One region of the Ochrobactrum sp. A-1 genome, then DNA from elsewhere that is predicted to be linked to it. Evidence: predicted binding sites of a transcription regulator. Region 1 holds the regulator's gene; each other region holds the start of a gene.
What was found. The regulator PhoB, encoded in region 1, activates phosphate uptake and scavenging genes when phosphate is short. The targets are predictions, from matches to a motif close to TGTCATNNANCTGTCAT.
Positions count from the first base shown of each region.

Region 2: MKS82_RS08665 (LTA synthase family protein) is a predicted target of PhoB. The motif match lies at 797-813, and genes of this name have one in related genera.
Region 3: phnC (phosphonate ABC transporter ATP-binding protein) is a predicted target of PhoB. The motif match lies at 968-984, and genes of this name have one in related genera.

Region 1 covers NZ_JAKVQC010000004.1:857,325-860,384, reverse strand. The annotation lists gene MKS82_RS13715 (cell wall hydrolase) at 1-845, opposite strand, end outside; gene phoB (phosphate regulon transcriptional regulator PhoB) at 1,505-2,191, opposite strand; gene phoU (phosphate signaling complex protein PhoU) at 2,309-3,031, opposite strand.
Region 2 covers NZ_JAKVQC010000003.1:1,423,253-1,426,312, reverse strand. The annotation lists gene MKS82_RS08665 (LTA synthase family protein) at 1-759, opposite strand, end outside; gene MKS82_RS08660 (ABC transporter ATP-binding protein) at 945-2,750, opposite strand.
Region 3 covers NZ_JAKVQC010000003.1:264,009-267,068, forward strand. The annotation lists gene MKS82_RS02855 (alpha-D-ribose 1-methylphosphonate 5-triphosphate diphosphatase) at 1-347, shown strand, start outside; gene phnN (phosphonate metabolism protein/1,5-bisphosphokinase (PRPP-forming) PhnN) at 353-931, shown strand; gene phnC (phosphonate ABC transporter ATP-binding protein) at 1,034-1,864, shown strand; gene phnD (phosphonate ABC transporter substrate-binding protein) at 1,912-2,853, shown strand; gene phnE (phosphonate ABC transporter, permease protein PhnE) at 2,919-3,060, shown strand, end outside.

The DNA of each region.
Region 1 (3,060 bases):
GCCGTCGTATCGAATTGCGGCTGGTAGGAGGCCACCTGCATATGCGGTTCCTGCTGAGGTGCCGCTACGCCGCGATGACGCGCCAAGCGGTCGCCACGAGCCTGCGGACCGGCACCGACATTCTGCTCTACACTTTGAGCCTTCACAGCTTCCGCGAGCGCCACCTGAACCGTTGGCTCCGTTCCCGGATTCGGGCCCGTCTGCGGCAGTGTCACGTCATAAGACGGGTCCTGCGGAAGGGATGGTGATTGCGGTGAATAGGCCATTGCGAGATTGTATGGTTCCTGCGGGACAGGGTTTTGCAGCGAGCCGTCGCGATTGCGCTTCTCGTAGAAGGAATTTCCACCGGCTACGAGCACGTAATGCATGTTGTTGTAAGGGAATTTCAGACCCGCCGTGTGGAAGAACATGGCATTCTTCAACTTTGGATGCCGTTCTCCTTTGAGCACTGCATCGGCGGCGGCCTGAACATCCGGCAGCGCTTTGGAATTCATTTGGCGTGAAAGAACACCAGGTGCAAACTGGTTCTTCTGACCGACGACACCACAAATCGTATCCGGATAACGACCCGAAGCGAGTCGATTCATAACAACCGTGCCGACAGCCAGAAGACCGTCGGAACTTGAACGGTTGGATTCGAAGAACATCGCACGTTCAAGACAATTCTTGTCCCGTGCGGTGTAAGTGTAGGTCTTTACGCCATTGACGGACTTGACGTGGCTTGCCGCCGTCTTTTCCGAATTGGCTTTTCCCGAGGTTCCGGTCGTCGTGCAACCGGTCACCACGAAAGGCGCAACCACCAGCCCGATAAGAACGGGCAATTTCCACTTCGCGGCGCGCGTCAATGGCTCAGTCTCATGTTAGGACCCTTAACTGATCCAGTCATCCATTCAGGCGAACACATCTGGAACGATGCGCGCGAACGTCTGACTGCGGTGCAAGTCAAAGAGGACGAAGATCAAAATTACTCGCCCTACTGTCGCTCAATCGAATTCAAGGTTTTGGAATTTTTAGGCCAAAAAAAGGCGACAGGTCAAATCCCAACAATGCTGGAGACCGCTGAAAAGTCCTAAAACAATTCCGAATCGAGATCGCGAATGTGCCTACAAGCCCTTTAAATATATTAATAATTTCTTAACGAGAACTGGGAATTCAGGTAAGATATTGATTTAACGAGATTCAAACTCTCACAATACACGCCATATCCCTGCCTTAATTCGCTTTTGCTTGTACATTTTTTGCATACACATTCGTGGCGGTTCAAATGTTCTGCAGAATTTCTGTTTTCAGGCCGGTTCCGTTGCCATCCGTCAACTTTGGAAACACACTTGTAACATCGCGTGAGATGAGGCTTTTCACACTCGTTTTGGGTTATTGCAATGCGAATCGGACGAGTACGATCTCGCACCTTGCAAAGCTCGCCCTTAAACAAAAGGCGACCCGCCACAGAAACCGTAACGGGTCAGACAAGTTCAGTGCTCGAAGCCGCAGATAACGGCGTCGGTCATCCGAAAGAATAACCGGCACCCCGAACGGTGCGGATAGGATCAAGCGCGCGACCGACATTGATCGCCTTGCGCAGCCGCCCGACATGAACATCCACCGTGCGATCATCGACGTAGATGTCCGGCCCCCAGACGCCATCCAGAAGCTGGCTGCGCGAGAACACGCGCCCGGGCGACATCATGAAATACTCGAGCAGGCGGAATTCCGTCGGTCCGAGACGGACTTCCTTCTCCTTGCGGTAGACACGATGCTGCTGACGGTCGAGAACAAGATCGCCCACTTTCAGCACGTGCGAAAGAATGCTCGGGTTAGACCGGCGCAGCATCGCTTTGACGCGAGCCAGAAGCTCTGGCGTCGAAAATGGCTTCACGACATAATCGTCCGCACCGACGCTTAAGCCGCGCACGCGTTCGCTTTCTTCGCCACGCGCCGTCAGCATGATAATTGGCAGACGCTCCGTTTCCTGCCATTGGCGCAAACGACGGCAAAGCTCAATGCCCGATACGCCCGGTAGCATCCAGTCCAGGATAAGCAGATCCGGCACGTTCTCGCGCAAGGCGATTTCGGCCTCGTCGCCGCGCAGCATCGTATCGACCTGATAGCCCTCTGCCTCAAGATTGTAGCGAAGCAGCACGCTCAGCGCCTCTTCGTCTTCTACCACAGCGATTTTGGGTGCCTGTGACATCCAGTATTTCCCTATCCAAATTCGGCGGGCGGTGGATAAAATTCCCCCAATCGACCGCGTGCCGCCGCGCTATTCACTCATTCCCACCCGTCGGACCAAGGTCCGGCTGGCTGTAGTTCAGGGTTTACGTGCCTCATCCACGACAATACCGTGGCTCAGGTCTTCTTTCGGTCGTTCGGCCGGCATTTGCAGGCCGGTCACAATGTAATAGACAGTCTCCGCAATATTGGTTGCATGATCGCCAATGCGCTCGATGTTCTTCGCGCAGAACAGAAGATGCGTGCAGGCAGAAATGTTGCGCGGATCTTCCATCATGTAAGTCAGCAATTCACGAAACAGCGACGTGTACATGGCATCGATCTCGTCATCGCGGTCGCGAACGACATTGATCTGCTGCACCGAGCGCGACGCGTAGGCGTCGAGAACATCCTTGAGCTGGGTTAGCGCCAGCTCGGCCAGTGTTTCAAGCCCGCGATAGAGCTTTACCGGCTGACGCGATTCCGAAACGGCGGCAACACGCTTGGCAATATTCTTGCCCAGATCGCCGACGCGCTCCAGATCGGCGGAGATGCGGATCGATCCGATGATCTCGCGCAGGTCTACGGCCATAGGCTGACGCTTGGCGATAATCATCACGGCCTTGTCGTCAATCTCGCGCTCACTGGCATCAAGTATGAGATCGTCGGAGATAACGCGTTGTGCAAGCGCATTGTCCGCATTGACGATAGCGGCGACCGACTGCTCGACCATACGTTCCGCATGTCCGCCCATTTCGGCGATCTTATGGGTGAGAAACTTCAATTCCTCATCGTAGGAGCGAACGGTATGCTGAGACGGCATAGTAGACCTCGTAATATAAATTGCGGGGA
Region 2 (3,060 bases), on a different contig from region 1:
GGCGGCAATTGCTTCCGAAGAATAGCCTTCCGGAGCGAAGACGGTAGCCATCGGCACATTCAGGATGAAGGCCATGGTAAAGCCGTTATGGGCGTAGTTTTCCTTCTGATCCCACATGATCGGCAGAATACGCAGACGGTCGCGCGCGAGCGAAAAACTGGCATAGTCAGAAATCACCGCGAACCAGGCGAGTAATGGTAGCGCAAAGGCAAGACGCAGCATCCGCCCCTTCCACGGGATTGGATCGAAGCGCCGCCACCAGAACAATGTCACGGTTATCATCACTGCTGCCGAAGCAATGAGAAGCAGGGCTATGCCGACCGCGCTCCACGGGCGGTCACGCACCAGAAGCGGCAGGAGATCGACGATCTGACGGGCGTAGAGAAAGTCGCTCGGATAAAGCGGGTCGCCGAGATAAAGGCTCTTTTCGCGTGCGGTTGTGGCCGCAATCAGCGCCAGCGGGCCAATCACGAAGAAGCCATAGTGAATCCGTCCGAAAATGGCGTCGCTCGCCGTCAGCACGACGACAAAGAGCGCAACCGTCGTCCATGCAGGCTTATGCGGCGTGCGGAAGAACTGCATCGTGTCGGTGAATGAGCCGCGCACGATCCATTCGACAGCGAAAACCAGCAGCGTCGAAAGCACGATGGAAGCAAGCGTAATTGCTGCGAGGCGCAGCGGCCAGGCAATACGGGCAGGCCCGAAAATCGCGGCATCGCTCCAGCGACGCGCTGCGGTATTTTCCATCACACCCGGCATGTTTTACTCACCAACTCCCGAACTTCCACAAAAAGCCTGTCACATTTCTGTCATGGAAATGTCAAGGCACGCTTGGGCCGCGAGTGATACGCACCGTGATCTGAATGGATGATGAATGGAGCATTTAAAATGAGAACAGGGCCGGAATTGATCCAGCCCTGTTCATGGCTATATAGGAGATTGGATTACGAAAAGACGTCTTCCAGTCCCTTGGTCAGTTCCAGCGCCTGCCGTTCGAACAGACGGCGGTAGATGCCGCCCGGCTTGCGGATCAGCGCGTCGTGGTCGCCTTCTTCAAGGATCTTGCCCTTGTCGAAGACCAGCAGCCGGTCAAGTGCACGGACCGTCGAAAGTCGGTGCGCAATGACAAGCGTTGTACGACCCACCATCAGCCGTTCCATTGCCTGCTGGATCAGCACTTCCGATTCTGAATCGAGGCTCGATGTGGCTTCATCCAGAATAAGGATCGGTGCATCTGCCAGAAATGCACGGGCAATAGCGACACGCTGACGCTCGCCGCCCGAAAGCTTCACGCCACGTTCACCGACAAGCGTTGCATAGCCTTTCGGCAGGCGGCTGATGAAGTCATGCGCGCTTGCAAGGCGTGCAGCTTCCTCGATCTCCGCCTGTGTCGCGCCGGGGCGGGCATAGGCGATGTTCTCGGCCAGCGTCCGGTGAAACAGGATTGGCTCCTGCTGCACGATGGCAATCTGCGATCTGAGCGATGCCTGTGTGACTTCGGCGATGTTCTGTCCGTCAATACGGATCGCGCCGCCGCTGACGTCGTAAAGCCGCTGGATCAGCTTGACGAATGTCGTCTTGCCCGAGCCAGAATGGCCAACCAGACCAACCCGTTCGCCAGCTTCGATCTTGACCGAAAAGTCGCGATAGAGAGCGGCTTCGTGGTTGCCATAGTGGAAAGTGACGTGATCGAACGTGATCTCGCCGTTTCCGATCTTGATCGCCGGTGCGCCTGGCTTGTCGGCAATGCCGTAAGGCTGTGCCTCGATGTCGACCAACTCTTCCATGTCGTTGACCGAACGCTGCAGGTTGCGGATATGCATACCCACGTCGCGCAAATAGCCTTGCAGCATGAAGAAAGCTGTCAGGACGAAGGTGATATCACCCGCCGTGGCCTTGCCCTGGCTCCAAAGATAGAGCGCAAAGGCGATAACCACGCCACGCATCACCAGCAGGTTCGCACCCTGAATGAAGCCATTCAGCGTACCGATCAGCCATGTGCGGCGTGTGCGACCGCGCCACTTGGAAACGACCTTTGCAAGACGCACATCTTCACGGCTTTCCGCGCCAAATGCCTTGACAACCGCATTGCACGAAATGGCATCGGCCAAAGCGCCACCCATACGCGTGTCCCAGCTATTGGCAAGCGTTGCCGCAGGCGCAACAAAGCCAAGCGAGATCACGATCGTGCAGACGATGAAAAGCACCGACCCGATTGCAACCAGCAGCCCCATCAGCGGCCAGTACCACGATAGAAGCACCACGGAGCCAACCAGCATCAGGATTGACGGCAACAGCGCCACGATCAGCGTATCGTTGAGCAGGTCGAGGGCCCACATGGCGCGCGAGACCTTGCGCACCGTCGATCCGGCAAAGGCATTGGCATGCCAGTCGGTCGAAAAGCGCTGCAGCTTGCGGAACGAGCTTGCTGCCATGTCGCTCATGATCTTCAAGGTGAAGTCCGTGATGACATAGAAGGTCAACTGACGCGTGATCAGCGCCAGCGCACCCAGCGCAAGCAGGACGATCAGGGCATGAATGGCGGCATCCCACCCACTGTCGCCGCCAAGCGACAATGCGTCCACCAGCCGACCGGAATAGAGCGGCGTCAGAACATCTGCGGCTGTTGCAAGCAGCATACCGATTATCATCAGCGTCAGTCGCAAGGGCTGACTTCGCCAATGGCCGAAAGTGTAGCCGAGGACATTGCGGAAGGCAGGTCCCCGGAAATCGATGCGAAACCGAGTCATATCTATAATACCAGGCCGGGTTTAAACGGACTCTGGTTCCTGTAAAAATATTTCCAGCAAAAGTGCGAAGCGTTTTTGCGTCGGACAATGCGTGAAAACAAAGACAAAACAAACAGCCGGTGACGGCTGCGGCAAATTTGGAAGTTGTTAGGAATATGCCCTTTTAGGGAGGGCGTTCAGGCCTCAGCCTGCAATGCGGGCCAAAGACTTAAAGCTTGGACGCGCCCGCATTAACACTGGGCACCATGGGGAATGGGTAATAGACACGCATCTCATACCTCTTGCCAGTGTTGCAGATGGTTGCACAATA
Region 3 (3,060 bases), on a different contig from region 1:
CAGGGCTCTCGATTCTGATGGGGGCGCCAAACATCGTTCGCGGTGGTTCGCATTCCGGCAATATCGCTGCACGCGATCTTGTTGATAATGGTAGCCTCGACATTCTGTCTTCGGATTATATCCCGTTTAGCCTCATTCAATCGGCTTTCGGTCTTGCTTCGGGCGAACGCGCCATTGCGTTGCCTGACGCGGTCCGCCTTGTGACCAAGAATCCCGCCGACGCCATGGCCATGGATGATCGCGGCGAGATCGCTATCGGAAAACGTGCCGATATGGTTCGCGTGCGCCCGAAAGGCGCGATCCCGGTTGTCCGCACTGTCTGGCGCGAAGGCGAGCGGGTGCTCTGATGCAGATGCAATCCGATATGCCGAAAGGCTGTTTCGTCGCCGTTGTCGGCCCCAGCGGGGCCGGCAAGGATACAATCATGGATGCAGCGCGTGCGGCTCTTGCGGGCGACACGCGGTTTCATTTTGTGCGCCGCATCATAACCCGCCCGCAAATGCCGGGAACGGAAGATCACGACAGTCTGGATGAAGCGGCATTTGCAAAGTCGGCAGGTGAGGGCGCTTTCGCCCTGCACTGGCAGGCGCATGGTCTGAGCTATGGATTGCCGAAATCGCTTGATGATGAAATCGCTGACGGCATCGTTGTGGTCGCCAATGTCTCGCGACGGGTTCTGGGTGATATTCGCAGGCTCTACACGTCGCGCTCTGTGGTCGTGATAACGGCCCGACCGGACGTTCTCGCTGAACGGCTTGCATCGCGCGGTCGTGAAAGCCGGGAGGAAATCGCCTTGCGGCTGGCGCGCGAAGTGAGCTTTGATGACGGTGCCGCGGATGTTGTCACAATAGACAATTCCGGCAATGTGAATGCATCCACAGACGCCTTCCTTCGTCACTTAAATGAAATATCTGTTAAAACAATCGCTTAGATAAAATCTCTATAGCGGCGTGTAAATTTACACAAACGTCATTCTGCTTTCATCGCAGTGTCATGGAAGCAATTCAGAGTGAGCATGAATGGAGACGAATTCATGCTTCAACTGAAAAACATAACGCGCCGCTATAATGACAAGGTGGCGGTTTCGGGCGTGGACCTCGAAATCGAGCCGGGCACGTTTGTGGGAATTATCGGGCGCTCTGGCGCGGGCAAGTCGACGCTTTTGCGTATGATCAATCGCCTTGTCGAACCTTCCGAAGGGACTATCCATTGGGACGGTCGCGACGTTACGGGCCTTAAAAGTTCGGGACTGCGCGACTGGCGTGCGCAATGCGCGATGATTTTCCAGCATTTCAATCTGGTCGATCGTCTTGATGTTCTGACCAACGTTCTGATGGGCCGTCTGAACTATGTTTCGACGCCAAAATCGCTTCTGCGCATCTGGAGCGATGAGGAGCGTTTGATTGCTCTTTCCGCCTTGCAGCAGTTCGATATTGCGCATCTTGCAGCGCATCGCGCCGATGAACTTTCGGGCGGCCAGCAGCAGCGCGTGGCGATTGCCCGTGCGCTTGTCCAGCAGCCGCGCATCATTCTCGCCGACGAGCCGATTGCATCGCTCGATCCGCGCAACACCCGCAGCGTCATGGACGCCCTGCGTCGCATCAATCGCGAATATGGCATCACGGTTCTCTGCAATCTGCACTCGCTCGATATTGCGCGCAGCTATTGCGACCGTCTTGTCGGTATGTCGGCCGGCAAGATCGTATTCCGCGGCACACCGTCGATGCTGACCGAAATGGCAGCACGCGACCTTTACGGCATGGAAGCCGCTGACGTCATCGATGCCGATGAGCAGCAGGGCGAAACAATGCCAATGCCAGTTCCGCAGTCGGCTGAAGCCGTTCTGCGTCAGCTTTCCGCGTAAACGCAGGAAAATTACCTTCTAAAATCGGGGATTAACAGGAGATACCTATGCTTAACCGTAGAAACTTTCTGGCGGCTGCTGCGCTTACCGCTACGCTGACCATGCCAATGATGGCCTCCACCGCTCAGGCTGCTGACTGGAGCAAGGACTACCCGGAAATCGTTCTGGGCGTGATCCCAGCAGAAAACGCTTCGACCACTTCCGACCGTTATGCACCTCTGGCTGCCTATCTCGGCAAGGAACTCGGCACGAAGGTCACGCTGCGCGTTGCCAACGACTATGCTGCTGTAATCGAGGGCCAGCGCGCCGGTAACATCCAGATCGCATTCTATGGCCCGGCATCTTATTCCCGCGCCGTCATGACTGGCGTTGAGACCACGCCGCTTGTCAACCAGCGTCACGACACTGGCGTCAACGGCTATTATTCGGTTGTTTATGTTCGCGCTGACAGCCCGTACAAGACCATGGAAGACCTGAAGGGCAAGACCATTGCTCTCGTCGATCCAAATTCGACCTCGGGTAACAACGCTCCGCGCTTCTTCCTAAACCGTGACGGTTATAGTGTCGATACGTTCTTCGGTAAGAACTTCTTCGCGGGCAGCCATGAAAACGCCGTTCTCGCTCTCGCGCAGGGTACCGCAGACGCTGCTGCCAACTCCTGGAATTCGGAAGACGACTCCAACCTGACCCGCATGGTCAGCCGCGGCGTTCTGAAAGATGCCAACGGCAAGGCAATGACGAAGGATGATTTCCGCATCATCTTCAAGTCGGACTTCCTTCCTGAAGGTCCGTTCGCTGTTCTCAGCGCGCTGCCCGACCAGCTGAAGGCCGACATCAAGCAGGCTTTCCTCGACATGCCGAAGAAGGACAAGGCCGGCTTTGACGCTCTTTCCGACGGAAAGGACAAGGAATTCGTAGCCACCGAAGCCAAGGACTATGAACCGATCATCGAGATGCTCAAGTTCAACGACAAGGCACGCAAGTCCTAATCCGTAGAATAATTGAAGTGCCCGAAGCCGCTAAAGCTTCGGGCACTTTTATTAGGGAATCTCGCATGACGGTATCCTCACTAGACGGCAACGGAGCAAAAAGCCTGCTTGCCGATTATCGGAGAGAAGTTGGCAAACGACGTCTCTACGGTATCGCGCTCCTTCTTGCGCTTGTCGTTGTCGCCATTGCTGCCTCCGTCGTTGCCG